Regions from separate parts of the Rhizobium sp. R693 genome, predicted to be linked through region 4. Evidence: riboswitches for the same ligand, from Rfam matches in the RefSeq annotation. Region 4 holds a riboswitch; each other region holds the start of a gene.
The links. A riboswitch is a leader RNA that binds a small molecule or an ion and turns the genes downstream of it on or off. The one in region 4 is predicted to bind cobalamin.
Positions count from the first base shown of each region.

Region 1: another riboswitch for cobalamin. It lies ahead of cobU (bifunctional adenosylcobinamide kinase/adenosylcobinamide-phosphate guanylyltransferase); the one in region 4 lies ahead of ATY79_RS17370 (CbtB domain-containing protein).
Region 2: another riboswitch for cobalamin. It lies ahead of bluB (5,6-dimethylbenzimidazole synthase); the one in region 4 lies ahead of ATY79_RS17370 (CbtB domain-containing protein).
Region 3: another riboswitch for cobalamin. It lies ahead of ATY79_RS29310 (ABC transporter substrate-binding protein); the one in region 4 lies ahead of ATY79_RS17370 (CbtB domain-containing protein).

Region 1 is NZ_LOKY01000034.1:243,938-251,413, forward strand. It holds gene cobN (cobaltochelatase subunit CobN) at 1-1,722, opposite strand, end outside; gene cobW (cobalamin biosynthesis protein CobW) at 1,732-2,781, opposite strand; gene cobU (bifunctional adenosylcobinamide kinase/adenosylcobinamide-phosphate guanylyltransferase) at 2,787-3,311, opposite strand; cobalamin riboswitch at 3,440-3,837, opposite strand; gene ATY79_RS21920 (chloride channel protein) at 4,081-5,871, shown strand; gene ATY79_RS21925 (cobyric acid synthase) at 5,868-7,322, opposite strand.
Region 2 is NZ_LOKY01000034.1:110,311-117,786, forward strand. It holds gene ATY79_RS21245 (UDP-2,3-diacylglucosamine diphosphatase) at 88-912, opposite strand; gene ATY79_RS21250 (NADP-dependent malic enzyme) at 1,140-3,452, shown strand; gene ATY79_RS21255 (DUF2865 domain-containing protein) at 3,575-4,657, shown strand; gene bluB (5,6-dimethylbenzimidazole synthase) at 4,664-5,353, opposite strand; cobalamin riboswitch at 5,393-5,575, opposite strand; gene ATY79_RS21265 (TolB family protein) at 5,601-6,434, opposite strand; gene ATY79_RS21270 (LTA synthase family protein) at 6,663-7,476, shown strand, end outside.
Region 3 is NZ_LOKY01000049.1:50,567-58,042, reverse strand. It holds gene ATY79_RS29320 (ABC transporter ATP-binding protein) at 1-233, opposite strand, end outside; gene ATY79_RS29315 (iron ABC transporter permease) at 230-1,270, opposite strand; gene ATY79_RS29310 (ABC transporter substrate-binding protein) at 1,267-2,283, opposite strand; cobalamin riboswitch at 2,460-2,684, opposite strand; gene ATY79_RS29305 (hypothetical protein) at 2,706-3,053, opposite strand; gene msrB (peptide-methionine (R)-S-oxide reductase MsrB) at 3,281-3,763, opposite strand; gene ATY79_RS29295 (organic hydroperoxide resistance protein) at 4,018-4,413, opposite strand; gene ATY79_RS29290 (MarR family transcriptional regulator) at 4,567-5,073, shown strand; gene ATY79_RS29285 (DUF3095 family protein) at 5,242-6,279, opposite strand; gene rpsU (30S ribosomal protein S21) at 7,279-7,476, shown strand, end outside.
Region 4 is NZ_LOKY01000021.1:30,460-37,935, forward strand. It holds gene ATY79_RS17355 (helix-turn-helix transcriptional regulator) at 1-391, shown strand, start outside; gene ATY79_RS17360 (hypothetical protein) at 388-999, opposite strand; gene ATY79_RS17365 (CbtA family protein) at 1,043-1,786, opposite strand; gene ATY79_RS17370 (CbtB domain-containing protein) at 1,801-2,010, opposite strand; cobalamin riboswitch at 2,039-2,190, opposite strand; gene ATY79_RS17375 (histidine phosphatase family protein) at 2,234-2,797, shown strand; gene ATY79_RS17380 (EAL domain-containing protein) at 3,162-4,727, shown strand; gene ATY79_RS17385 (outer membrane protein) at 4,940-5,563, shown strand; gene ATY79_RS30920 (hypothetical protein) at 5,660-6,838, opposite strand; gene ATY79_RS17400 (transglutaminase-like cysteine peptidase) at 7,040-7,476, shown strand, end outside.

The sequences.
Region 1 (7,476 bases), on a different contig from region 4:
CAGCGCCAGCGCCTTACCGGGCAACCATTCGAGATTGCCATGCTTGCCCATATGAATAACGGCGTGAGCGCCGAACTCATGGCGAAGGAAGGCATAGAAGGCGAGATAGCCATGCGGTGGCACAAGATCCGGCGAATGGTAGCTCTCCTTCGGATCGATATTGTAGCCGCGTGCCGGCTGGATGCCCACCAGCACCTCCCCAAGCCGCATGAACGGCAGCGCAAACGCGCTGTCCACGACATAGGGATCGGCCTCGGGCGCACCCCAACGCACGCCGATTTCATCCTGAATCTTTTTCGGAAGTTTTACGAAGAAGGCTTTGTAACGACTCAAGGAAAGCGATTCGCGGACAAGCTTGCCGTCGCTGCCCGAGTTTGTCGGCCCTTCCATCAGACGCTGGATCAGCTGATCGCCATCCGCAGGTACATCTGAAACCGCATATCCGGCGGCACGCATGGCTTTCAGCACCTCGACAGTACCCGCCGGCGTGTCTAGTCCGACGCCGTTGCCGAGCCTGCCATCACGGTTCGGATAGTTCGCCAGAACAAGCGCGACGCGCCTCTCACTGGCGGCGGTGGTGCGCAGCTTCGCCCAATTGGCGGCAAGCCTGGCGGTATAGCGCATCCGTTCGATATCGGGTTCGCTACCGACAATGTTGGCCTCGACCCTCGCGTCGTAGCGGGCCGCCGATTTGAAGGAGACCGCACGAGAGAGCACCCGACCGTCCACTTCGGGCAGCGCGACGTTCATGCCAAGATCACGCGCCGAGAGCCCTTGCGAGGACGCGGCCCACGCCTGACGTGACGATGCCGAAAAGATCGCCTGAAGCACGACGGCATCATTGGCCTCGAGCACCGTCGGCTCGCGATCCGCGCCCGGCGCCGACACGGCAAAGCCTGTCGTGTTGATCACCACCGCGGGCTTGATGACATCAAACACGCTTTCCAGAATGCCCTTCGACACCGGATCCTTGAGGCTGTAGGCGAATACCGGCAACGGCCGGATGCCTTCCGAAAGCAGCGTGTCGACAAGCGCTTCGACCGGCCTTGTCTCGCCGCTTTGCACAAGCGCGCGATAGAAGCTGATAGCGACCGTCGGGAGACGCGAGCTTTCCCGAGGTGAGCGAAGCCGCTCGTCGCAGGCCGCCGCCCTCCACTCGTCGACCCCAAGCACGCCCTTGCCCGGCCACCATATGCCGGCCTTCATCAGCGGCGATGCAGCTTCCGGCTTTTCCGCGCCAGACAGCATCGCACCGGCATAGGCGAGAAATGCCCGCGAATTGCCGTCGCCACCCTCGATGAGATAGGCCCAAAGCGCGTTCAGATCCTCAAGCGGAACATTCGAAAACGGCGTCAAACCCGCATCGGGCTTCGAATCTCCCGGCAACACGGCGATCAGCGCGCCGGTTCGCGCCGCGGCGGCATGGAGCGCTTCCAGTGCGTAGTGGAAGTAGCTGGCACCACCCAGCGCCCTGACGACGATCAGCTTCGCATGACGAGCTGTCCGCTCCACATAGGCATCGACCGACATCGGATGCTTGAGGCTCATCAGGCTTGCGAGCCGCAGCGAGAATCCGGCCCCCGCTTCGTCGTAAGCTGCGGCCATCGCTGCGAGTTCGGTATCGGCAGCCGACAGGAACAGGACATCGCCGGGAGACTGACCAAGATCGATCGCCTCCTCGCCGTCGCTGATCGTTCCCTGCTGTGCCAGAAGCAGATGCATCGGTCTGCCTTATGCCAGCGTTTCGATCGCCTTGCGCACCGCCGCTTCGTCCATTTCGTGCAGGCCGATGACGACGAGGCGGGTGCCGCGCGCTTCACCGGACGCCCAGGCGCGATCGAAATAGTGGTCGATGCGGCTTCCGACCGCCTGCAGTTGCAGACGCATCGGCTTGCCGGGAACGTCGACGAAGCCCTTGAGCCGCAGCACGTCATGCTCGCCGATGATGCCCTTCAGCGCATCCACGAAGGCCGCAGGGTCGGCAACCGGGCCAAGCTCGACCACGAAGCTGTCGAACTCGTCATGGTCATGCTGCACGCCGTCCTCATGTTCGAGCTCGTGGTGGGACTTGCGATTGACTACATCGTCTTCCGTTCCGACACCGAGCCCGAGCAGCACGCTCGCCGGGACCTCGCCGTTGCGCGCCTCGATCATCACGGGCTTGCGGGCGATGCGCGAAGCGACCTCGTCCCGCACACGGCCAAGGCCGGCGGTGTCGAGAAGGTCGGTCTTGTTGAGCACGATCAGATCGGCGCAGGTCAACTGGTCCTCGAAAAGCTCCTCGATCGGGCTCTCATGGTCGAGCGACTCGTCTTCCACGCGGCGGGCCTCGACGGCATCGTGATCGTCGGCAAACCGGCCAGCGGCGACCGCGGCGCTGTCAACGACGGTAACGACGCCATCGACAGTGACCTGCGTGCGAATGTCCGGCCAGTTGAAGGCCGCAACGAGCGGCTGCGGCAGCGCGAGGCCGGATGTCTCGATGACGATATGGTCGGGGCGCTGCTCGCGCTCCAAAAGCTTCGTCATCGTCGGGATGAAGTCGTCGGCGACCGTGCAGCAGATGCAGCCGTTGGTGAGCTCGATGATGTCGTCCTCGGTGCAATTCTCGGCGCCGCAGCCCTTCAGCACCTCGCCGTCGACGCCGAGATCGCCGAACTCGTTGATGATGAGCGCGATCTTCTTGCCGTTGGTATTGGAGAGCAGATTGCGGATCATCGTCGTCTTGCCGGCGCCGAGGAAGCCGGTGATCACGGTCGCCGGGATTTTCTGCTGGTTCATGAAATTCAACCCTTCATCTTCAGCGGCAGTCCGGCCGCGATAAAATACACATCCGCGGCCTGAGCCGCGATCATTTGATGCAAGCGGCCGGCATGATCCCGGAACTCCCGCGCCATGCGGTTTTCTGGAACGATGCCGAGGCCGACCTCATTGGAAACGATGACAAGGCGCGCACGCGCCGTCGGCAGATACGCGGCAAGCGAGGCAAACTCGGCCTCCGTGTCGCGCTCCTCCATCATCAGGTTGGTGACCCAAAGCGTCAGGCAATCAACAAGGATCGCTCGTCCCTCGCCATCGATCGCCCGCACGCAGCCGACCAGATCAAGAGGCTCTTCGTGGGTCTGCCAGAGATCGCCGCGATCCGCCTTGTGCTTGTCGATCCGGGCGCGCATCTCGTCGTCCCAGGCGCGACCCGTTGCCACGTAATGGCGCTCCAAGCCGCTCGAGACGACTACTTGCTCGGCAAAGCGTGACTTTCCCGAGCGCGCGCCGCCCAGGACAAACGTCGCGCCGGATGATAGAGGGATCATCGTAGATGCTGTCCGATCTGCGGAAGCGATCCGCAAGAAACCGGAACGGCTGCAGAGCGCAGCCGGCAAATCTGTCTTTCAGCCATGACAACCTCCGTGCTGGCAGCGGGCATCGCCCAGGAATGGGCTTCTCGCCCGGCACGGTTGGCAGGTCTCCTGGCTCGCGGGTTTTGGCCGCGACCGGGGCAGACCGGAAACCGGTCGCCCCAGATCGTGCCAGCGGGTCTTCCTCGCCTTCCCGGCTGCATTTCATGAAAAGGCGGACGATTCGTAGACGCAAGAGGCGTCCTGCCCCGGTTGATCATGATGCACTGCCAGTGACTTTTCCGTCGCCACTTTCGCGCCACCCGCCTGCACCATCGCAGACTGTCAGTGACACGAAACCAACGTCGGACGGAAAACCCTGACCGCTCTACAGTCGCGGGGTCGGCTATGATAGCGGTGCCCTGATTGGGTCCACCGCTTCACATTCCCTTTTCATCCGCACCGATTCAACCGGTCCGGAACCATCCGTTATGAATTCATCGTTAGGCAAGGCCACTGGCGAAGTCAATCAAGCCGTCGCTGAGCGGAATGCCAATGCATGCCTAAAACCGCACCAAGACGACCTTCTCTACCAAATTTATCGTCTTTTATCAGTAGTTTACGTCACAAATAATTATTGCCGGCGCCGGGCTTTTGCCGCAATTGCGTCGCAAGCGGGTGGCGCCATTGGCTTGCCCTTCCCTCACCGCACTTGATCGCGCCTATACCTGCCTATTTTCCTGTCATGCTCCTAAAAACCAATATCCGCCGTTTCGGTCCGTTTCATACCCTTCTCGATATCGGGCGGATGCGCGCTCTGCTGCGGCGCAGCGAGATGGGGATGGTCATCGCCGGCGCGATGGTCGGGGTAATCTCCGGCCTGGCCGTGACAGGCATGAGCCTCGTTTCCCGCGAAATGCACAGCCTCATCTTCGGAATCAGCGACGTCGACAGGTTGAGTTCGTCGCAGATCGACAACAAGCTCGTGTTGCTGACCGCACCCGTTTGCGGCGGCTTGCTGCTCGGGCTCTTGCTGTTTGTGCTTGCCAAGACCCGCAAGAAGCCAATGGTGGACCCGATCGAGGCAAACGCGCTGCATGGCGGTCGGCTATCTCTCACCGATAGTATTCTGGTCGCGGTCCAGAATCTCATTTCGAACGGCTTCGGTGCGTCGGTCGGCCTGGAAGCCGGCTACACGCAGTTGGCGGCAGGGCTGGCCTCTAAACTTGGCCTCAAGCTGCAACTTCGCCGCTCGGACCTACGTGTTCTCGTCGGATGCGGTGCGGCGGGAGCCATTGCAGCCGCTTTCAACGCACCGCTGACGGGCGCCTTCTATGCATTCGAACTCATCATTGGCTCCTACACCATCGTTTCGCTGACGCCGGTCGTCGTTTCCGCACTGGTCTCGACGCAGATTGCGCGTCTGCTCGCCGGCAGCGATTTCCTGATCGACGTCGGCAGCTTCGGTACAGTCATGCCAGCCGACTATGTACCGGCCCTCCTCCTCGGCGCGTTTTGCGCGGGCATCGGGATCATGATCATGCAGGGCGTCGCCTGGATCGAGGAATTGGCTCGCAGGAGTTCCATCACAACGCCGCTGCGTCCTGCCCTTGGCGGCATCGTCGTCGGTCTGCTCGCGCTGATCACGCCGCAGGTGCTGTCAGCCGGCCACGGCGCGCTACACCTCAATCTCGGACGCGATATCGCCATCCCGGCACTTGTGGGTCTCTTCCTCCTGAAGGCCTTCGCCTCCGCTATCTCAATCGGCTCCGGCTTCAGAGGCGGCCTGTTCTTCGCGTCCCTGTTCATGGGGGCGTTGGTGGGGAAACTCTTCGCCTATTCCGCACCCTACTTCGCTCACGCCACGCTGACACCCGTCATCTACGCCGTCGTCGGTATGAGCTCGCTTGCGGTCGCCGTTATCGGCGGGCCACTGACGATGACCTTTCTCGCGCTCGAAATTACCGGCGACTTTCCAATTACCGCGCTGGTGCTGGCGGCAGTCATCACGTCCTCGCTCGTCGTGCGCAGCACCTTCGGCTACTCCTTCGCAACATGGCGCTTCCACCTGCGCGGCGAGAGCATTCGCAGCGCTCACGATGTCGGCTGGATCCGCAACTTGACTGTCGACCGCCTGATGCGCGCCGATGTTAAGACGGCCAACGCCGCCCTCACCATCGACGAATTCAAGGAACGCTTCCCCATCGGTTCGGCACAGCGCGTGGTCCTGGTCGATGATACAGGCAAATACAGCGGCCTCGTTCTCGTCCCGGACATTTACGCAAACCTGACCGACACCGACGAAACCGGCAAGGATCTCAGCGAATTCATCCGCTACAAGAACGATTTCCTGCAGCCGCAAATGAACGCCAAGCAGGCAGCCGCCATCTTCGACAAGACCGAAAGCGAAGCCCTCGCCGTCGTCAACAATCTGATTGAGCGCAAGGTCGTCGGGCAGCTGAGCGAGGCACATACGTTGCGCCGCTACAGCGAAGAGCTCGATCGCCGCCGCCGTGAAATATCCGGCGAGATCTAGCCAAAGAGCTCGTCAAGCCAGCGTCGGTCAAGACATGCTTCCAGCTCGGCTGCGACGTCGTCCAGAGCCTTCTCGACGCTGGCACGATAATCACTCGTCTCGCCGGAAAGGCCGAAACTCCGGAGCAAACGAGATCGATAGAAGTCGCTTGCGAAAAGCCCATGCAGATAGGTTCCGACAATTCGACCGTCTGCAGATACCGCACCATCCGGCTTTCCATCAACGATTGCGAACGGCCGGCCACAATCTTCTCCGGCCGTGATGCCAAGGTGGATCTGATAGCCGGAAAGCGGGGAACCGTCCTCCACCGCTGTCGCAACACTGTTGCGGACGGTCTTTTGAGGCGCCATCTCCGTCTCCACGTCAAGCAACCCGAGACCCGCCACCTCCGTCGCATGCCCCTCAATACCCAGGGGATCATGCACCTTCCACCCGAGCATCTGATAGCCGCCGCAAATACCGATAACCCGCCCGCCGCGCTTCACATGGGCCAGGAGATCGGCATCCCAGCCCTGCGCACGCATATCCGCAAGGTCAGATATCGTTGATTTCGAGCCCGGCAGCACGACCAGTTGCGCATCCCCGGGCAGCCGCTCGCCCGCACGGACGAAAACCAACTCGACATCCGGCTCGGCTCTTAGCGGATCGAAGTCGTCGAAATTTGCGATCCGGGAAAAGACCGGCACGGCAATCTTGAGTGCGCCGCTGCCACCGCGTGCCAGCCTCTCCAATGCCACCGAGTCCTCGGCCGGCAATCGCGATGCGTGCTTGAGCCATGGCACAACGCCAAAGCACGGCCAGCCGGTGAAGCGGCGCACCGCGTCGATGCCCGTATCGAACAGCGAAACGTCACCGCGAAACTTGTTGATGATGTAGCCGGATATCATTGCCCGGTCTTCAGCGGAGAGGATCGTGTGGGTGCCGACCAGCGACGCGATCACGCCACCGCGATCGATGTCGCCAACGAGGACCACAGGCACGCCGGCGCGTGTCGCAAACCCCATATTGGCGATATCGCCGGCCCTGAGATTGATCTCGGCAGGCGAGCCAGCACCTTCCACGATCACAAGATCCGCTCCGACCGAAACCTGGGAAAAGCTCTGCATGACGTAATCGAGCAATGCCGGTTTGAGCTTCTGATAGTCTCGCCCCCTAGCCTGCCCCCAGACCTTCCCTTGAACGATGATCTGGCTGCCGAATTCGGTCTGCGGCTTGAGCAGCACCGGGTTCATGTGCACCGAGGACGGCACCCGCGCGGCGAGCGATTGCAACCACTGCGCGCGACCGATCTCGCCGCCGTCGTCAGCCACGGCAGCATTGTTGGACATGTTCTGGGGCTTGAAAGGACGAACCGAGAGGCCACGATTGGCAGCAAGCCGACAAAGACCCGCAACAAGAACGGTCTTGCCGACATCGGAGCCGGTCCCTTGCAGCATGATGGCCTTGGTCATTGTCGTGGAACTCCGGAGAACTCGACCCGCCCTACACCGGCGTCTCTGCTGCGGTCAATCTCAGGCGCTGAAAATGCGAAGGCCGCGTCAACCGTTCGGTTGCGCGGCCTGCCGAAATACGCTGGCGCGTTCGCCCATACACGGCGAAGCTCAC
Region 2 (7,476 bases), on a different contig from region 4:
TGAAACGTTTTAGAAAATAAATAGGGCCTATCGCAAAGACACAACGGGCTAAATAGATTCATTGAATTACGGGCTCGCAAGACCGCTTTAGGCGGCCTGCTGCGCGACGTCCTTTTCGCGATGACCGATCGCCATCGGAATCGACTGTAGATCGCTCATGGTGCGCCACTCGATCAATTCAAAGGTGCCGTCTTCATGCTCGGCGATCGCTGTGCAGCTTTCGACCCAGTCCCCGGTATTGATGTAGCGGATCCCATCCATGTCTTCCATCACCGCATGGTGAATGTGGCCACAAATCACGCCGTCCGCACCATGTTTCCGAGCTTCGTCAGCGACGACGCGCTGGAACTCGCCGATGAAGTTGACCGCATGCTTGACCTGAAGCTTGGCCCATGCGGAAAATGACCAGTAAGGCATTCCCATCCGGCGGCGGATCGCCGCGAGCCCAATATTGACCATGATCGCCATGTCGTATGCCCAGTCACCGAGATAGGCGAGCAGGCGGGCATTGCGCACCACGACGTCGAACTCGTCGCCGTGCAGCACGAGGTACTTCTTGCCGTCGGCAGCTTCATGCATGATGCGCTCGGCAACCTCGATGCCACCGAAATGGGTGCCTGGAAAGTCGCGAAGGAATTCGTCGTGATTGCCGGGGATATAAATGACCCGCGTGCCCTTGCGCGCCTTGCGCAGCAGCTTCTGAACGACGTCATTGCAATCCTGCGGCCAGTACCAGCTACGCTTCAGCCGCCAGCCGTCAACGATGTCGCCAACGAGGACAATGGTGTCCGCCTCGTGATGCTTGAGAAAATCCAACAGGAAGTCCACCTTCGCGGCCTTGGAGCCGAGATGTACATCGGAAATGAAAAGCGTACGGAAGTGCCGCGTATCCATGTTGTCCCTCACAAGCATCCTGCTCGTGTCCCATCGTTCACCTGCCTCTCAAAACCAGAGTCGTGTTTCAGGAAGATGACATGCTGGTGCCCTGCCTGATTTTCCCGGTTGCCACCGCGCCTCGATGCAACGGCGACAGATTTGCGCTGTTTTCGTATTTCGAACGGAAATTCCGACTGTTCCGCCATCCCGTTTGATGTATTGAAGGCATTTCAAAGACAGCATGCGGCAGCCCGGAGGCGATGATGGATCATCAGGAAAAGTCCAAGACGGAAAAGAATCTGGCAGGTGGAAGCCTGGACGAGCAGGCGCTCTACTTCCATCGCTATCCGCGTCCGGGCAAGCTCGAGATCCAGGCGATCAAGCCGCTCGGCAACCAGCGCGACCTGGCTCTTGCCTATTCCCCCGGCGTCGCAGCACCCTGTCTAGCGATCCGCGATCATCCCGAGACGGCCGCCGATTATACCTCGCGTGCAAATCTCGTAGCGGTCATTTCTAACGGTACGGCCGTTCTCGGCCTCGGCAATATCGGCCCGCTGGCATCAAAGCCGGTCATGGAGGGAAAAGCCGTCCTGTTCAAGAAGTTCGCCAACATCGACGTCTTCGATATCGAGGTCGATGCATCGAGCGTCGAGCAGATGGTCTCGACCGTCGCTTCGCTCGAGCCGACCTTCGGCGGCATCAATCTCGAGGACATCAAGGCGCCGGAATGTTTCGAAATCGAGCGTCGCCTGCGCGAGACCATGAAGATCCCGGTCTTCCATGATGACCAGCACGGCACCGCCATCATTGTCGCTGCCGCGATCCTCAATGGCCTGGAACTGGCGAGCAAGAAGATCGACGAGGTCAAGATCGTTGCCTCCGGCGCAGGTGCTGCCGCCCTCGCCTGCCTCAATCTCCTCGTCACGCTGGGCGCCAAACGCGAAAACATCTGGGTTCATGACATCGAAGGTCTGGTCTACGAAGGCCGCACCGAACTGATGGACGAGTGGAAGAGCGTCTACGCCCAGAAGAGCGACACGCGCACGCTTGCCGAAAACATCGGCGGCGCCGACGTCTTCCTTGGCCTTTCCGCAGCGGGCGTGCTGAAGCCGGAGCTGCTGGCGCAGATGGCCGAAAACCCGCTGATCATGGCGCTCGCCAACCCAACGCCCGAAATCATGCCCGATCTCGCCCGCGCTGCCCGTCCCGATGCGATGATCTGCACCGGTCGCTCCGACTTCCCGAACCAGGTGAACAACGTTCTCTGCTTCCCCTATATTTTCCGGGGCGCGTTGGATTGCGGCGCGGTCACTATCAACGAAGAAATGAAGATGGCTGCCGTCCGCGCCATCGCGGCACTGGCGCGCGAAGAACCATCCGACGTCGCCGCCCGCGCCTATTCGGGCGAAACGCCCGTCTTCGGCCCGAACTACCTGATCCCCTCGCCCTTTGACCCGCGCCTGATCCTGCGGATCGCCCCGGCCGTAGCGAAAGCCGCGGCCGAAAGCGGCGTCGCCCTGCGTCCGATTACCGATTTCGACGCTTATCTCGACCAGCTCAACCGTTTCGTCTTCCGCTCGGGCTTCATCATGAAGCCGATCTTTGCTGCGGCGAAGAATGCCGAGCGCAAGCGGGTGATCTTCTCCGAAGGTGAAGACGAACGCGTCTTGCGCGCCGCACAGGTGCTGCTCGAAGAAGGCATTGCCAAGCCAATCCTGATTGGCCGCCCATCAGTCATCGAAACACGTCTGAAGCGCTACGGTCTGCGCATCCGGCCGCTAGCCGATTTTGACGTCATCAACCCGGAAGACGATCCGCGCTTCCGCGAATATGTCGATCTCTATTTCTCGCTGGTTGGACGTCGGGGCGTCATTCCGGAAGCCGCGCGCACGATCGTTCGTACCAACACGACTGTTATCGGCGCGTTGGCGCTGAAGCGGGGCGAAGCCGATGCGCTTATCTGTGGCCTGGAAGGCCGTTACGAGAAGCATCTGCGCGACGTCCGCCAGATCATCGGCAAGAGGCAGGACGTGTGCGACTTCTCGGCACTCAGCCTGCTGATTTCACAACGCGGCGCCACCTTCTTCACGGACACCTACGTCACCTTCAATCCGAGCGCGGAAGAGATTGCCGAGTCCGCGGTTCTCGCTGCCGAGGAAATCAGACGCTTCGGCATTACGCCGCGCGCTGCTCTTGTGTCCCACTCGAACTTCGGTTCCCGTGAGTCCGAAAGCGCGACGAAGATGCGTGCCGCTCTGAAGCTCGTGCGCGAAGCCGCGCCGGATCTCGAAGTGGACGGCGAAATGCATGGCGAAAGCGCGATCTCCGATGCCCTGCGCAAGCGCGTCATGCCCGACACGACCCTGCACGACGAAGCAAACCTGCTGGTCTTCCCGAACCTCGACGCGGCCAACATCACTCTGGGCGTCGTAAAGTCGATGATTGACGGCTTGCATGTCGGGCCGATCCTGCTTGGCGCTGCGCTGCCGGCGCACATCCTCGCGCCCTCGGTGACCTCGCGCGGCGTCGTCAACATGGCAGCTCTCGCCGTCGTCGAGGCTTCACAGCCAGCGTGATTTGCGGCAGATCGAGAAAATGCGGTAAGATTCCGACCGCAGCTTGTTAAGACAAACGGGCTAGCAATGAAGGCGCGGCGGGATGCCGCGCCCTATGACCTGCTCACCGATGGGACGATGCCTTGAACCGCTGGATTCTGTCACTCGCAACCGCCCTTGCACTCACCGGCCCGACCCAAGCCCAGATGCCGGCGATCTGCGGTGACCTTCGCGCCCGCCTTGCCGATCTGCCACAAATCATCGGCAGCACGCCCGAGGTGCGCAAATTCGCCAGTGCTATTGCCGAACAGAACCTTGAGCTTCGCAAACTCCGTAGCGATCTGCGCCAAAACGGCTGCACAAGTGGCAGCATGGTCGTGATCGGGGATGATGACGGCTACTGCGGCGAGCTCGAGCGCGCGGAAACCAAGATGGTCGACAACATCCGTTATCTGCAGCAGCGGCGCGACGAACTGCGCGGCCAGAGCGATGATGCGCGCACGAGAAATGAACTGCTTGCCGCGCTCGACGACAACGGCTGCAACGAGGAGCAGTGGCCTGAGGATCGCGCCGATGGATATGCTCCGCCGCCGAGCATCGAAGATCAGGCGATGCGAAACGACACCTTCATACCTCTAGGTGGCGATCCCAACCAGCGTCGATACGGTTTCGGCATGTCTACGCTCTCTCATCTGAACACCGTCTGCGTACGCACCTGCGACGGAGGCTTTTTTCCGCTAAGCTCGAACGCAACCTCGCAGGACTTCGCCCGCGATGCCGACACCTGCTCGAAGATGTGTCCCGGCATCGACACCGAGCTCTTCTATCATGACGTCTCCAGCACCGAGACCTCACAGATGATTTCGGCGTCGACGGGCGCCCCCTACAGCGCAATGCCGAATGCTTTCGCCTACAAGAACCGTAAGCCGGGCGAAAAATCGTCCTGCAGTTGCAATCTAAACGCTTACTACGAACAGATGAGGAATAGCCAATCGATCAGCGAACCGCCGCAACAAGGATCGATCACCACGATCGAAACCAAGAAGCCCGAGCCGGAGAGCAAGGTCGCCGCCCCGGCTGCACCGCAGCCGCAAGTGCCGGACAGGCCATACGATCCGGCAAACAACAAGGTGCGCCAGATCGGCCCGCAGTTCCTAGCCGGTGACCAGGGCACGATCGACCTTAAGAATCCCGCCAAGCCTGGCCCTCAGCCGCAGCAACAATAGCCGCCCTCAGTCCAGCGAACTGTCCCAGCGATCCGTGAACACCAGTTCCTCCAGCGGCAGGCGCTGGCGCCATCCTTTGACCGCGAGTTCCGGCTGGTCATAGAGCTGATCGACATAGCCGATGCAGAGCCAGGCAACGATCTCGACCCGTTCCGGAACGCCGAGGATCTCTTTGATATCGGACTCGTGAAAGATGCTCACCCAGCCGACCCCCACGCCTTCGGCTCGGGCCGCGAGCCACAAATTCTGCACGGCGCAAACCGTGGAGTAAGAATCCATTCGCCGGTTATGCGTTCGGCCGAGAACGATATCACCGCAGCGATCCGGATCGCAGGTCACACAGATGCTGAGCGGTGCGGCTCGGATACCTTCGAGCTTCAGCGACCGGTACAGCCTCTGTCGTTCGCCCTCAAACATCTCGCCAGCCTCACGGTTGGCGCGATTGAAAGCTTGCCACGCCGCCTCCTTCACCTGCTGATCGCGAACCAGGATGAAATTCCAGGGCTGCATGAATCCCACGGACGGCGCATGGTGCGCGGCCGTCAGAAGCCTGCTGACAACGTCGTCCGGTATCGGATCCGGGAGGAACTCCGAACGGACGTCGCGGCGCGTTGAGATCGCCCGGTAAACGGCGTCACGTTCCTCGGTCGAAAAGGCTGTAGCTCCCGACAGGGAGCCTGAATGGTCTGGTCGCATCGTCTATCCCCAACAACACAACCGCCCGCCGTCCACGCGGGTCAGTCTATGATGTCGGGCCGGTCTTCTGACTTGGCGTCATCCAACTGCCGCGCCTTCCCGGCGCTGGGCCAGTGGCGTGTTGCGGCAGTCGTCAGCCTTACAGCGTTGGGCACGTTTCGGTCTCTCACCGAATTCCCGATTCTCCCGCCTAACACGGGCACCTGACGAAAGCTCTATGCCCGCAAAAATCGCTCGACGCAATCCTTCACCCAGAGACAGGGTGGTAACGCACATAGGCGAACTCATCGCCGGACGGCGACCAGTTGGGCACGTTGATTGTGCCCTGCCCGCCGAAGAGATCGAAGAGTGTCGTCAGATTGCCCCCGTCCATATCCATCAGCCGCAGACGAACATTGAGATCGCGCGGATGGTCGAAAACATCCGGGTCGTAGGAAAGGATGAGGACCTTGTCGTTGTTGGGCGACGGATGGGCAAACCAGTTCCCATAATTGTCGCTGGTGATCTGGTCGAGGCCAGTGCCGTCCGGGTGGATGCGCCAGATCTGCATGAGGCCGGTGCGGCTGGAATTGAAGTAGATCCATTGGCCGTCAGCGGAGTAGTCCGGCCCGTCGTTGCGTCCCTCGCCGTGTGTCAGCCGCCGTTCTTCGCCGCCATCCACGGAAATCGTGTAGATATCGAACAAGTCGTTGCGGATGCCGCAATAGGCCAGTTGTTTTCCGTCAGGCGACCAGCCGTGCCAATAGGACGGCTGATTTTGCGTCACCAGCCGTGGCATCCCGCCTTCGGCCCGAAGCACATAAATCGTCGACTTCCCGAACTCGGTCTTGTCGGAGATGACGATCTGCCGGCCATCGGGCGAAATGCCATGATCGTTGTTGCACGTTTTGGCAAAACCGGTGTCGACTTTCTCGACCCTGCCTGAACCATCAAGCGCCAGACGGTACAGAAGTCCGTCGCCGTTCAACAGAAGATAGCTGCCGTCGGGCGCAAAGTTGGGCGCCTCCACAAGCTGCGTCGTTTGCCAGACGACGCGTGCCTCGCCTATCCTGATGTTGTAGATCTCGACGGAACTGCGCAATCTGAATCCTCCTGACATCGTCTCCGTCAGACCTACGACGGCCCGCCACTCAGCACAAGCAAATGCGCCTGGCCAGGTTCGGCCCAGGAATGTCTTTGGAGCGATCGGCCCTTATCCCCCAATCACAAATGCGCGAAACCTAACGGTTCATCTAGCGTTCATGACGAGGATGTGACAGTTCAGTGAAGCTTTTATGACGTTGGAGTTTTCCGGTTGATCGCGTTGGTAATGAGGTCTGCAGCGGCAGCGCGCTTTGCGTCGCTTTCCACCGATTTCGGAGGAAGCATCCGATCGCCTGCTATACGCACGGCGCTCAGCGCCGTTCTTTGTGCCCTGCTTGCGCTTCTCACTACGGCCACCGTAGAGATAATTGCCCGCGATGGGCTGACTGACGTTCGCGAATTCCTGACATCGCCGGTGCGTCCCGGCATGACGACCGTTGTGATGTTGACTGTGCTGATGCTGTCGCTCGACGCCGCCTTGGGCCGACGGTTCATTTCAGCGCTGATCGTTCTTCCGATTGTGATCGTCCCCGCCATCGTATCCAACCAGAAGCAACACTACCTTTCGGATCCACTTTATCCGTCCGACGTCCTTTTCGGGCGCCAGATCATGGAACTGCTTCCTGTCATGGTGAGCGACCGTCCCTGGACTGCTGTTGCAATGGCTGTCGGCATCGCCTTTTCCGCTGGCGCAATTGTCATCTTGTGGCGTTTCGCCTGGCGCAACTTCCCACAGCTCTCACGGACCGCTCGCGTCCGCCGGCTGTGCGTCGGCCTACCTGTTATCGCGGCTTTCGGGTCGTTGATGGACTATTCCCAGTATTCCTTCATCCGCGACCGCCTTCAGGTGGTTCCAATGATGTGGGACCAAAAGGAAAACTACCGGAGCAACGGCTTCATCCTCGCCTTCATCTTCAATATTCCGATGGCCGAGGTGGCGGCGCCGGTCGGCTTCGGCACGCAGGCGCTTGATACTATCCCGAGCCGCAACTACGGCTATCTCAGCGGCCCGCGCGAAAAGCCCGACGTAATCATGCTGA
Region 3 (7,476 bases), on a different contig from region 4:
ATGCGGCGCGCGAGATCGCTCCGCGCCAAGGTCGTAACGTCGCTCTCGCCCAGGCGGATAATACCGCTGCGCACCTTGCGCAAACGACAGATCAGCCGCAACAGACTCGACTTGCCGGATCCGTTCGGCCCGAGCAGGCCTAGAACCTTTCCTGTCTGCACCGTCAGGCTGACGCCGTTGACGATCAGCGAGTTGCCTGCTGCAAAGCTTACATCTTCGAGCCTGATGCTCATGCGGTCCTCCGAGCACGATACAGGATGACCGCAAAGGCCGGTGTACCGAACAAGGCCGTGACGACCCCGATCGGCAGGACCTGTTGCGGGATGATGATCCGCGAGATGATGTCGGCACCGATTAGGAAGATCCCGCCGCCGAACATGGTCGCCGGAAGCAGGCGATCATGCCTGGCCCCGACGAGGAACCTCGCGGCATGCGGGATGACCATCCCGACAAAACCGATTGCGCCAACCATGCTGACTACGGTTGCGGTCATCAACGCCGTCGTTCCAAGAAGCACCACCTGCACGCGCCTGACCGCAATGCCCAACGATGCCGCTGCATCCGTTCCGAAGACGAACGCATCCAACGATCGCACATGGAACAGCGAAACGGCGAAACCGAACATCGTCACCGGCACGACCAGATAGACGTCAGGCCAGCGGACGCCGCTCAGCGACCCAAGCAACCAGAACATGACGCCCCTTGCCTGCTCGGCATTTGCCGAAGTCGTGACGATATAGGACGTGACTGCGTTGAAGAGTTGCGACCCGGCGACGCCGCAAAGAATGATGCGCTCGCTGCTACCTCCGGCGCCTGCCGCAAGAAAGGCCACGAGCAGGAATGCGACAACAGCGCCGATGAACGCGCCACCTGACAGGCTCAGAACACCATAGCCGAAGCCGAGCAGCATCACGCAAACCGCGCCGGTCGAGGCTCCTGCGGAAACACCGAGCACATAGGGTTCCGCTAGCGGGTTGCGCAGCAATGCCTGCAGAACTGCCCCGCTGAGCGCGAGGGACGCCCCGGCACTTGCAGCTACCAACGCACGGCTCAATCTATAGTCCCAGATGATGCCTTGATGAATGCGGCTAAGCTCGAAAACCGAACCGAACAGGCGGTTCGACACGGCCTTCGCGGTCGTCGCCAGCGGGATCGATATTTCCCCTATCGAAACAGCAAGACCGATCATCAGCGCGAGCAAGGAGAATGCAGCAATGACGAGCGCAGCATGCGCCCACCATTGCTGCTGCTTGAGAACGGCGCCGCTCACTGCGCCAGACCGAAGGAATTGATGCCCTTCGCCAGTATCTCGATGCCGTCGATCGTCCGGATCGTCGGGTTCATCGATTGGGCATCCATCATGACAAAGCGCTTGTTCCTGACGGCATCGAGTTGGCTCGTGACCGGATCTTTTGCCAGAAAGTCGAGCTTTACCGCAGGGTCATCGGCCGCATACCGTCTCCGATCCATCGTCGCGATAACGATCACAGCCGGATTGGCCTCCGCAATCGTCTCCCAGCCGACGAGCGGCCACTCCTCCTCTGTCGCAACCACATTCTGCGCATCGAGCGTCTTCAGAATATAGGCAGGGGCGCTGTTCTTTCCGGCGATGAATGCATCTCCGTTGACTTCCTTGCTGGAGAACCAGAAGACGACCGGGAGGTTCTTCGCAGCGGCGCCTGCAACCGATGCGACCGCCCGCGCTTCGCGCTGCCTCAGTTCGGCAATGAGCGCATCGCCGCGTTCCTTGATGTCGAAGATTTCGGCAAGTTCAGCGATCTCCCGATAGATCAGGTCCATCGTGAACAGTTCCTTGCGAACGCCGTCGCCGCTGTCGGCATTGATCTTGGCGACGCAATCCGCCGGCGCGATGTAGGTGTTGATGCCGAGTTCGGCAAATTGCTCTCGCTTGCCGACAGACCCCTGTTGGCCGACGTGCCATTCAAACTCGGCGGCAACCAGATCCGGCTCCCGTCCGACGACGGATTCAAAGCTCGGATCGTTGTCGGCAAGCCGTTTGATCCTGGCGTTGACTTCGGCATATTGCGGCAAGACCGGGCCGACCCAAACTGCCGTTCCGGCAATCCTATCCGCCAACCCGAGCGAGAAAAGAACTTCGCTCATCCCCTGACCGATCGATACGATCTTGGCCGGCGCCTTGTCGAAGACGACCTCGCGGCCGCAATTGTTGATGATCAATGGGTACTGGGTGGCGGCGAGACTTGGCGCTGTCAAGCCGGCAAAGCCGAAGGCAAGTGCAATGGCTGCAAGAAATTTACGCATAGGGATCTCGATTGGGAGGAAGGAACCAGCGTTTATTGCCGGCGCAACCGCTAAGAATGACGGCACGCCGCGCTAACGCTAGCGGCGGAAAACCCAATCGAGACGGATGTGTGCTCTATGTCGGTGGAGGCGCAGGTCAATCATGTCTGTTCCTTTCCGGGCATCCCCGCCCGGGTGATTGGATCGTGATTGACGGCAGGTCTCCTGGCTCACGGATATATGCCTTCATCTGCCTTCCCGCGACTTCGTCGCAGTGGCATGGCCCAAGGGCCCTTGGATGAGCGGCAATCCGCTTACAGTTGCGGGGGCAGCCACGGTTTTGGTCCCTCTTGGGTCCTCACCGTGTTCCCTATTAATCCCCTCAGAGTCGTCCTCGGGGAACCGTCGCGCTCAGTTACGCTGGCGAGCGGCGCGACGTCAAGTCAGCGGTTGGTCGGCGCCCGTCCGGGTTGGCTCTGCTGCATATCCTGAAACCCGACTTCAGGACATCCGCGGATGTTGGCGAAGGTGATCTCGCGGCGATCGCCCCATTCGGTCAATCCCCTCAGCGTCAAAACGTTCTCGTCGCGATAGACAAGATCCGTGCGGTAGATGCCGGCGCGGCGGGCCCGGTTCTGCGCCTGACTGACGTTGCAGGTACCTTCCGATGGCGACACATGCCACGTGCTCGTACCACTGCCGTTGGATTGCCAACCGCCTGACTGGCCTAAAGCCGTCGCCGGCAAAAGGACTGCGAAAAACCCCAACGTCATATGGAACGCCGCCTTCATAACCCCTGCCCCGATTGCGCGCGAAGTGTTGCCACAAGCGCCGAGATGATGCGGCCAAAATAGCCGGACCGATGCATAGCGCAATCATCTCCAGCCTAGGCTGCACGCCATTTACAACAAATCGCGAGGAAGTCGCCCATCAGCGTTGATGAACGGTTAAAAGTGCTCTGCTTGCCGGAGCAATCGCCGTCTCGACGCCGACGATTGCGCTCAAGCACGGCACGCATCTATCGTGCTGGCTCTCCTTCTGGACGGCCACGTGCAAGCTTGTCAGGAAGCGGCTGTCCATTCGGGGTGAATTCGAGCGAGCCCGAGTTTATGCAGAAGCGCTCACCTGTAGGAGGTGGGCCGTCAGGAAAGACATGTCCCTGATGCGCGCCGCAACGCGCACAAACGATTTCTGTCCTGAGCATACCGTACCGGGTGTCACGAACGCGCCGCAGGTGGTCGTCGGCTGCCGGGGCAGTGAAGCTCGGCCAGCCTGTACCACTTTCGAATTTCGCAACTGCCTTGAACAGGGGAAGCCCACAGAGCCGGCAGGTATAAAGCCCCTCGCGTCGCTCGTGGAGAAACACACCACAGAACGGCGCCTCCTCACCATGTTCCAAAAGCAGATGCCGATCCTCCTCGCTGAGGTCCGCCACAAGCTGCTGCATCAGTTCCCGAGTGGGAGGGGTGAGATCGAACTGCAATTCGACGATGTCACGCATTCTTGTTCTCCTTCAATCCCGGTGAATTCTCGAAATCTCTTGGCTGGATTACCGTTGCCAAAGACACCGGCAACCGCCGCGGAGCCAAGCAGGCTATGCCATGTGATCGATGATGCTGGAGCTGTCATGACATCCTCCATCTTGAGGTTGCTCGGGATGCGGCCACGATTTTCACTGAAGGCGGCGCGCATCCTGCTTCATGATGGTGTTGGCGATACCTTGGATCGGTTCTCGCAGAGAGCCTTCTCACCTGGTCAAACGAGGGTGAGCGCCACGTCGATGTTGCCCCGCGTTGCCTTGGAGTAAGGGCAGATCTCATGCGCTGCGTGGATGAGTTCCTCCGCGACATCACGCTCGATGCCCGGTACGCTCACGTTCAAGCGTGCGCGCAGGAAGTATGAACCACCGTCGGCGTTCAGATCGATTTCCGTGTCAATCTCAGGCTCAACGGGCAGCTTGATCTTTCTTTGCGCTGCAGCGACCTCAATGGCGCCGATGAAGCAAGCAGACCATGCAGCGCCGAAGAGGCGTTCGGCGGCCGGGTGCGGCTGTGACAACTGAAGGTCAAGCTCGCCATCGCTGCTGCGTGTGAAGCCGTCGCGGCCACCCTTGTTGTGGGTCTTGCCGGTAAAGAGGAGCTTCTCGGTCATGGTACAATCCTTTCTGGTTGCGCTAACTACTCGTATCCGCTTCAATCGGATGCGATCTAATTAGGCCAATGAAAACCCGCTGTCAATACCATTGCGATTTAATCGGATGCGATTTATATAAAAGACATGACGAACAATCGAATAGGATCTCCCATGTCCGCATCCAAAACCGCCAAGAACCCGGAGACAGGGATGCCCTCTTCCGGCGAGAGCGACAGCAAGAGCAACAAGCTTTCGAACTTTCTGTGCTTCGCGGTCTACTCGGCAAATCTGGCCTTTGGCCGCGCATACAAGCCGATCCTGGACAAGCTGAACCTGACCTACACACAATACATCGCAATGGTCGCCCTCTCCGAGAAGGACGACCAGACCGTGGGAACGCTCGGCGAAAAGCTCTTCCTGGAATCAAACACGCTGACGCCGATGCTCAAGAAACTTGAAACCTTGGGCTATATCCAACGCAGACGCGATCCCGCCGACGAGCGGCAGGTGAGATTGAGCCTGACGGCAGCCGGACGCGATCTCGTCGCGGCGGACCCCGGCGCGCCGCTGGTCGAGGCAACCGGCCTCGGCGAGGACTTTCCGGTCGTCCAGAAGTCCGTGGTGCGGCTACGCAACAACCTCCTGAAGGCAACGCAGGACGGATATGCGAAGGATTGAATTCTCTCCGCCGGCGAGCGTCGATGCGTTCGGCGCTCAGGTGATAGATGTTACTAACGAGACTTGAAGGCCGCAGACATTTTTACCATTGGGCGCAGTGGTCACTCAGTTCGCGGCATTGCGCGAGGTTCGGTGGTAGGCACTGCACCCAATCCGGCAGTGGTTATCCTACCGTGATGACGCCATCGAAAGCTCGGCTGCTTCCATCATCTCGGCTGCCTTGGCATACCCACCCCCCATTCCGTCGAGAAAGTGCAGATGAGAATCCGGCTTTCCCGAAGGCACGAAGCAGGTCATGAGGGCGTGAGACTGGCGATGCAGGCCGAAGTTGACCTCGCCTCGCGCCCTTGCTGCAACGAGGATCGCCTCGACCGCTTCGATTTGTTCGCTCGTGCAATCCAGCGTGAGGCGCAGGCCATCGTCATATTTGCGAAAGTCCGAGCTGGAGGCGACGGCCAACCAGCTTTCGAGATCGACTGACCTGGCCCCATCCCTGGGGATGGCAGTATCCCGCGACACGGGTTGAGCTTGCCGCGTCCCGGCGTCCAGAACGGAAAGGACACGCTTCGCCAATGATGCGAAGGCTTCCGGGCTTCTATCTTCGGCCGGCTCGACCAGCAGCGACAGGATCTCACCCCTCTGGCTGGGGAACGGCTCCCAATCGCAGGTCAGGCCGGTCAGATTGGGTTTCGTCGTGTAGCTGCCGGGCTTCACCAGGTATCGACCGTTCTTGATCTGACGCTCCGCCCATTTGAGGCCACCACCGGCAAACATCGCATAGGTCGCGTTTTCAGAGGCAGCATAGTGCGCGATGCGCACGTCACGTCCGTTGGCGCGTATCTCGCCGACACGCACCAAGCCTGCCCGAAGAGCCAGGTTGAGATTGGCACTGGCAAAGGCAACCACCTGCCGCAGCGCCGAAGTCGCGGTCATGATCCCGTCAGGCGGCAGTGCAAACGCGGCCCCGTCGCCGCGAAACACAAAGGGAAAATCAAAGTTGCCCCAGGCGTTTCCGACGGCGGCGATCACCGATGCACCAGCATAATTGACGTCTTCGTAGCGCCCCGACTTGATCGCCAATGTTGAGTCGACCACATCGGTCATCCCGATCAGCCAATCGTCGGGCAACGCCCCATAGACGGATGGGTCAAGCACCCGCGAAAACTCGCTGTAGGCCTCGGCAACGCTTGGACGATCACTAGCCATCGAGCGTTCGTCGACGTTCGTGGCAGCGACGGCCGATTGGGCTGAGTGCATGGACCTGTTCCCGTGCCACATGGCGAAATCCTTTCCGCTTAATTTATATCGCGTCCGAATACATCGGATGCGCCTTAAATACGTGAACCAAATCTCGACGTCAACATATCTGCGATTTAATCGGATGCGATTTTTGTGTTCAAGTGCGAGTGGCGGAAACATTCTTTACTGATCTAAGCGATAGACCGCGTGGGCGCCCCTGGGATGTCCGCGATGAATGTGGACCATCTGCAGCCATGACGGCGGACGGGTGCATCAGACAAAATGGGGTTGCTGGCAGATCGCCGTACCACCGTTCAAATCCGACATTCCCCCGAAAGGCTCATGGCGGTTACACGCGCAACTCGCTGCCGCTTCGAAAGTATATGTGGATTAACGCATGCGATAAATTCCATATCGCTGCACTTCAGGTAGCATGCGCTTGGATGATTACATTTCCTAGTCATCAAGAGGTCACTGCAAAACTCACGTCGTTTGTTTTGCGGTGACCTCGCCAAAAATCCGCGAGCGGCGGATCCAGCCCCCAGCACCTATGACATCAAGCATGTGACCGTTGACGAAACGCGATGCTCCTGGACGGATGACAGGTCCGCGGGACCAAAGCCTTGCAACGGGTCGCTCGCGTTCCCATCTTATGGCGGTCACCCAAAAATACGAACCTGACACGGTCGACGCCTCGCGCGTCGTGTCTTGCCGTTTTTCTCCGGTCTGCGTGATCGAAAACCGGCGCCGTGTCGAGCATGCCGCAAGAGCGGCAAAGGACTTCAACTGAACAAAACCGATATCGCCGCCGCCCCAGCGGCGGGTCCGCGCGAGCGCGACGACGCCGCTCGCCGCCCGGACAAGAACTGGAAACCTTATCCCTGCCTTCTCACGCGCCGTGAACTGCAGGAACTGATCGCTCAGCAACTTGGCTGAGACGCACCCCAACTCTGCAAGGAGAAAAAGATGCAGGTCATCGTCAGAAACAACAACGTCGAACAAGCCATGCGCGCACTGAAAAAGAAGATGCAGCGCGAGGGACTCTTCCGCGAAATGAAGGAACGCCGATCCTACGAAAAACCGTCGGAGCGGCGAGTGCGCGAGCGAGCGCAGGCAATCGCCAGGCAGCGCAAGGCTGCCAGGAAGAAGCTGCAGCGCGAAGGT
Region 4 (7,476 bases):
GCGTTATCGCGAGGTGATCGCCACACAGAAACCATCGATGGAACTGGTCAAGACGAGGGTGCTTGGCGTCAACCTCGAATACGAGCGACTGGTCCTCCCGCAAAAGACAACAGCCCGGCGGCCATCCTGGCTCCTGACTATTTCGAACGGCCGCTTCATGTTCAACCCACCGCAGCAGCAGGCCCGCATGGATGCGACTGACGAAGCGGTGATCCAGCTCTTGACCGAAGGCGCGACGGCCAAGGAGATCGCCGCCGATCTTGGCATTTCGCACCGAACGGTCGAGCACCGCCTGGAGCGCATGAAGGAGCGCTACGGTGCGAAGAACACCGTCCACCTTGCAGCCATGCTGGTTGCAACGCACTTCGACCGCGATGTCGAGAAAAGCTAGGGCGTGATCCGCCGAACCAGGCACCGTCCGCAATAGACGAGCGCCAGAATTGCCGCCGCGAGCGCCGTCAACGTCGCCATGCTGGCAGGATGCAGCGGAACGTCCCGCCAAGCCGGGTGAACGATGTCCGCAGTATTGAACGCCTCACCACTGAATTGGCAGGTGATCAGCGCCAAGCCGCGTAGAACCATGCCGGCATCGATCGCCGAGACGATCGCCTCGGCTTCGGCAGCCTCGCCGCCCATGCCCCGCATCGATAGCAGCACGGCCTTTGTTGCCGCGAGATAGGCATGCGAGCACTCGTTGAACGGGCTCCCCTCATCCGTTACGCTGCCAGGCATTTTGCCCCAGAAGCAGTAGGCGTGCTGGATCTGTGCATAGTTCAGCACGCGTCGGAACGGCTCGTTCGTATCCGTGGCGCGTGCCGCGAGATCGATGATCCGATCGCGATACTCCGCGATCATGATCATTTCGCCGTGTGAGATTTCGGCGATCGCAATGCCGGTATGGGGACCGCTACCACTCCGCTGGTGTGCGTCGGCTGCCAGGGGCCAAAGCGGCAGCAACGCGATCATGGCGACAAGGAAAATGGAACGCCGGCTGGACATCGCGGGGGACAGGCTCCTGATTGCGCCGGAGCCTTCTCTCCAATCAATGAAAAGCCGGCGCGCGAGCACGTGGCTTTGGAGCGGCACCGAGCTTGCGCTCTGCGAGAATACCGAAGGCCAGGCCAAGAACGCCCCAGAGGATCACGTGCATACCGATCGAAGTCGTGCGGAAATGCCAGAGAACCACAGCGGAATAGTTCTCCGGCACCTCGTTGATCGGCGGCAGCAGATACTGAACGAGGCCGATGAAGACGACGTAGGCAAGACCCGCTGCGATTGCTGCATTCCAGACGCCGAACTGCGGGGTCAGGCGGCGGGCAAGCGCAATTGCCGCAACAAGCGCAGCGATCGATACGACGATCATCAGAAAGAACAGTTCAGTCCTGACGCCGATCGTGTCGGGATTGCCGACTGCCGGCGGATTGGCCGGATATTTGATGTTGGGCACGACAACCACGGCGACAAAGGCCGCAATGGCGATGACGGCAGAGGTCCCGCGGACGCCAAGATTGCTGAAGCGTCCCTGGACAAAAGCGAAGACGAGGGCAAACAAGCCGCCGACGGCAACGCTGTAGGCGATCACACCAGTCAGGAGGCCAAGGCCCGCTTGCGTGGCACGGCTGACGATTTCAGGCTCGCTGGTTTCACCCGCCGCTTGGGCCGCCGCTTCCTCAAACGCGATCGCTCGGTCGACGAGCGGCTCGCCGAAGGTATGGGCAAACGCGAAAACGAGGACGCCAGCAATCAGCCCCGCGAGCATTCCGCGAAGCAAAAGACTTCCAACCATGTCCGGAACTCCCCTTAGTGGCAGGGGAAGCCGAGGAGGTGCCGGCCGTCATGCACGAACTCGTGCACGTACATACTGTTGAAAAGCGCCATTGCGCCCTCTTCGGTGCCGACGAAATAGATGGCGATGAGCATCAGCAAACCGCCAAAGATCGCCCAAGGCAAAAGCTCGGCAACGGGAATCGGAGCAGGTGCGGCGACGGGCGCGAAAGTGGTGTCAGACATGAATTCCTCCTGGAATGACGCGTTCAGTCGAGAATTATTGCGTGGCAGGGTCTGACTTCCAGTCCGAGGTATCCTCATCCTGATCACAGTGGCGCGACCGCACCGGAATTTCACCGGTTTCCAAACCCACAACATAACCGTTATATCTGCGGCTTCGAACCTGTCAACGAGACTTCATGCAGCGACAGGCCACCTTCCCCGTTATCCGGAGACAACCAACGTGATGACGCGCCTCACTTGGATCTGCCATGGTTCGACTGCCGCCAACCGCGAAGCGCGGTTCCCGCAAGACGAGCCGCTGAACGAGAAGGCAATCCTTGCCACTCAGGCAATCGCCCCCCGCCTCGGGCGCGTCGACAGCGTCTTCGCCAGCCCGACATTGCGCGCGCGGCAGACGGCCGATGCACTTGGCCTGCAACCGGAATTCTCCGAGGCGCTCGCCGATTGCGATTTTGGCCGCTGGTCGGGACGCTCGATTGCCGAGATCCAGCAAGCCGAACCGGAAAATCTTGCCGCCTGGATGGCGCGGCCGGAGGAAGCACCGCACGGTGGTGAGGCAATCGCCGCCGTTTGCATGCGTGTAAACGCCTGGATGCACCAGCGCCTGCAGGCCGGTGGCCATATCGTCGCCATCACTCATGCCGCGGTCATCAGGGCAGCGATCATCAACACTCTGCAGGCGCCGGTATCCTCCTTCTGGATCGCCGATATCGAACCGCTGGCCATCGTTCACATGACCAGCAATGGCAATAGGTGGTCGCTGCGCGTCGAAGGCGCGGCCGCCTAATTTTCCGGGCGTTAATTTAGGCCAGCCTTACGCAAGCGAACCATGCCATAGGTTTCCGGCCCAACACGTTCGGGCCGTGTTCCTTGCCCAGGGAGGACCAAGCATGCCCTATGATTGGAGCGGCGCGCAGATGCGGCGCACGCGCCTGCTACGTATGACCGCCGCCGTTACCCTGCTTCTGCTCGTCATCGGCGCATCCCTAATGATCCGGCTTTGAGAACGACAGGCGGGCGGCCGCACCGCTCGCCTGTCGAACCGCCTCTCCGCTCTCGGCGGGCGCAGATACCAAGAATTCGCCCTTTGGTTTCAACAAACGCTTCAGACTTCAATGATACACCGGCGCTCAGGTGGAGATGGGTGAAGCATGCCGGTATTCTTCCAGAGCAGAGCCGGAAGGCAATGCCTTTTGGTCATGGCGTTGGGAGTAACGCTGTGGCTCTTCGGCGCGATCCTGGAATTGGATAACTGGCTCGTCGCTTTCGTCGGCGCTTACGAGAACTATGGCGCGGACAAGCTAGTCCTCGCGCTCGGCATCGGTGGCGCGATGAGCTTCGTCTATTCGATCCTGCGCATTGTCGACCTGCGTAAGGAGATGGAACTGCGGGCCAGTGCCCAGACCAAGGCCGACTGGACAGCAACCCACGACCACCTCACCAAACTTCCGAACCGCTATGCTTTCGAGCGGAAAGTCCTTCCCCGGAGGACGAAGACCGACCTCGAAGGCGACGAGTGGGAGCAGAACGTTACAATCTTCTCGATAGATCTCGATGGCTTCAAGAAGGTCAATGACCTTGTAGGCCACAATGGCGGTGACGCCCTTCTGGTCGAAGTGGCAAAGCGGATCTGCGCGATCGGAAACGCGGACTGCGTCTATCGTTTCGGCGGCGACGAGTTCGTCGTCGTTGCCCTTGGCCTCTCCTCCAAGCACGAGGAACGCTTTGCGCGTTTGCTCATTCAGGCCGTAACACGGCCCATCCATATCAACGGGTTCGCCGTCGAAGTCGGTGCAAGCGTCGGTTACGATCGCTGGGAGCAGGGTCGAGAAGCGCTTGAGGATGCGGCTCACCGAGCCGACCTCGCCATGTACGAGGCCAAATCACGCGGCCCCAACTACCACATGGTGTTCGAAGCCTCGATGCAGGACAAAGTCGCAAAGCGCGCAACATTGGAGTCCAAACTGCGCGTCGCAATTCAGCAGAAGGCCATCCGCCCCTTCTATCAGCCGTTGATCGATCTCAAGAGCGGTACGGTCTGCGGCTTCGAGGCGCTCGCCCGCTGGACAGACGAAGAAGGCATCGCCATTCCACCGCCGGTATTCATCGGGATTGCCGAAGAGACCGGACTGATCACCGAACTTTTTGAAGATCTTCTGGCGCAGGCCTGCAGGGACGCCTTGGCCTGGGACGACCACGTTACTCTCTCCTTCAACGTCTCTCCGGTGCAGATGGAGGACAAGCTGTTGGCCTCGCGCATCTTCAAGGTGCTCTCGGCGAACGGCCTTCCGCCGCACCGCCTGGAGATCGAGATCACCGAAAATGCACTGATCCAGGATCCGGCAATTGCCGCGATCATTCTGGATGAACTCCACGATGCCGGCGTCCAGATCGCTCTAGACGATTTCGGCACGGGCTATTCCAGTCTCGCCCAGCTCGCTCGCTATCGTTTTGACAAGATCAAGATCGACAAGAGCTTCATCGCGACTTGCCGCGATGATGAGCGCCAGGAAAAAATCATCCGCGCCATGCTTGGTCTTGGCCGCAGCCTCAACATACAGACCACAGCCGAAGGTATCGAAGAGCACCGCCAACTCGGCCACCTGCTTCGGCTCGGCTGCGATGTCGGACAGGGCTACCTGTTCGGCAAGGCGATGCCTGCCGAAGAGACGCGCTCCTTTATCCTCGATCGCGACGAAGTGTTGGCCAGCGCATAAGCGCCGCGAAAACGCAACTCTGCCGGCACCTCCACGCGTCAGAAATTCGTGATGGAACCCTTTCTGACGAGGCAACGTTAGCTCGTTGGTCCTGTGGGCGGACACTTACACTGAAAGTCTGTCTGCCCCCGCATGGGCCGCGATCATCGATCGGGCCTGGCCCGATCGGCGCGCAAACCGAGTGGACCCCTATCATAGGAGAGGGATTTATCATGTATTCTCGTATCCTTGCTGCCTCGGCGGCCTTTATTGGTCTTGCAGGGGCGGCGTTGGCCGCTGATCTTGTGGGCGAGCCGCCGGCAGCCCCGGTTGCACAAGCGGCACCGGTTTTCACTTGGAACGGCTTTTATATCGGCCTGCAAGGTGGCAGCGCCTGGGGAAATGGTGACTTCTCCGGCATCGGCGACGCAAACCTCAATGGCGGCCTCATCAGCGGCTTCACCGGATACAACTGGCGGCTCGATAACAATATCGTGCTCGGCGTCGAAGGCGACGTTTCCTACAATTGGAACGAGGAAACCGTCGGTAGCAATGAATACAAGTTCGACACGACAGGCTCGGTCCGCGCCCGCGTCGGCTACGCCCTCGATCACGCGCTATTCTATGGAGCGGCCGGCTGGACCGGCGCGAGGGGCCATGTGAACACCCCTATCGGCGACGACGACGCCACGTTCTCGGGCTGGACCGTTGGAGCCGGCCTGGACTATGCCTTCACCGACAACATTTTCGGGCGGGTCGAATATCGCTACAACGACTACGGCAGCAAGGACTTGCTCGGCGTGGATACCGACTTCAATCAGAACGTCGTCACCGTTGGCGTTGGTTTCAAATTCTGAGACTGCTCGACCGAGTGGCCTGCATGAAATGACCAAGCCCGGACAGACGCCCGGGCTTTGCTTCTCTGACCTGATGCTGGTCGCCGTGTGAGAGCCTTAGTGGTTTCCGCCGTGGCCGCCGCCCTGGTTGCCGCCACTCTCGTTGCCGCCGCCCTGGTTGCCGCCGCCCTCGTTGCCACCACCCTGATTGCCGCCGCCCTCGTTGCCGCCACCCTGGTTGCCGCCACCCTGGTTGCCGCCGCCCTGGTTGCCGCCGCCCTCGTTGCCGCCACCCTCATTGCCGCCACCCTGGTTGCCGCCACCCTGATTGCCGCCACCCTCATTGCCGCCACCCTGATTGCCGCCACCCTGATTGCCGCCACCCTGGCTGCCGCCACCCTGATTGCCGCCACCCTGGTTGCCGCCACCCTGATTGCCGCCGCCCTGGTTGCCGCCACCCTGATTGCCGCCACCCTGGTTGCCGCCACCCTGATTGCCGCCGCCCTGGTTGCCGCCACCCTGGTTGCCGCCGCCCTGGTTGCCGCCACCCTGGTTGCCGCCGCCCTGGTTGCCGCCGCCGTGGTTGCCACCACCGTGGTTGCCACCGCCGTGGTTGCCACCACCGTGGTTGCCGCCGCCCTGGTTGCCGCCACCGCCGTGGTTGCCACCACCGTGGTTGCCGCCGCCGCCGTGGTTGCCACCACCGTGGTTGCCGCCGCCGTGGTTGCCGCCACCTTCGTTACCGCCACCCTGGTTGCCGCCGCCTTCGGTACCGCCACCCTGGTTGCCGCCACCTTCGTTACCGCCACCCTGGTTGCCGCCGCCTTCGGTACCGCCACCCTGGTTGCCGCCGCCTTCGTTACCGCCACCCTGGTTGCCGCCGCCTTCGTTACCGCCACCCTGATTGCCGCCGCCTTCGGTACCGCCACCCTGGTTGCCGCCACCCTGGTTGCTCCCACCCTGGTTGCCGCCACCCTGGTTGCTGCCGTCTCCGCGGCTGCTGCTATTGCCTGTACTGCTGGTCGTGCCGTTGTTGCTGCCACTGCCAGAACCGCTTCCCCCTCCGCCTGAGGAGTTGCGTGCTGCGCGCGTGCCGCTCGCGAATTGGTCGCTGTGGTGATCCGGATCGGCGAACTTATTGACTTTGATGGACGCAACCGGGCCGCATAATCTTGCTTCGATTGTGCCTGGCTTTACCGTCCGACAATTGACCCGTTGGCTCTGTGCGCTGGCAAGGCTTGTTCCCGCAAGAAGAAACACCATGCCGGCAGAAATTATCAGCAATTCTTTACGCATAGTTACTCACTCCCACAGTTAACAGAGCGTTAACGTCGAGATTTATACAGCGCTAATAAAGTAAAAAGAAGAATAACTTTCGAAAACCGAGCATAGAACGTTAGTATATGGTTAACCTTTAAAATATAAAATTCTAATTAAGCGCAACAGCTTAAAAGTGTATAATTAACCGTCCAATACTCAGCCGAAAGGATGTTTTCGATGCGGGCCTTGGCAGCTTTCGCAGCGTTCACACTTGTTTTCACAGCATTTGCTGGTGAGAGCTATGCAGGGTCCACCCTTCGCGCATCACGCTCGATCGGAGCGCCGATTGGCTTTCCCTCGGCATGCGCGCGCTATGCCTGGCTTTGCCATGGCGGCGGCGGTCACGAGATGACCGATGAAGAGGCTATGCCTTTGCTTCAAAAGGTGAATCGGCAGGTCAACGCCGGCGTCGCACCAGCGACGGACGCACAGACATCAGGAAAATCCGAGTACTGGTCGCTACCCGTTAACAACAAAGGCGACTGCGAAGATTATGCTCTGCTGAAACTGAAAACGCTGCTCGGCGCCGGCTTTGCGTCGAACAAATTGGCGCTTTCCGTCGTCATCGACCGCGGCGGCAACAACCATGTCGTCCTGCTGGCGCGGCTGAGGTC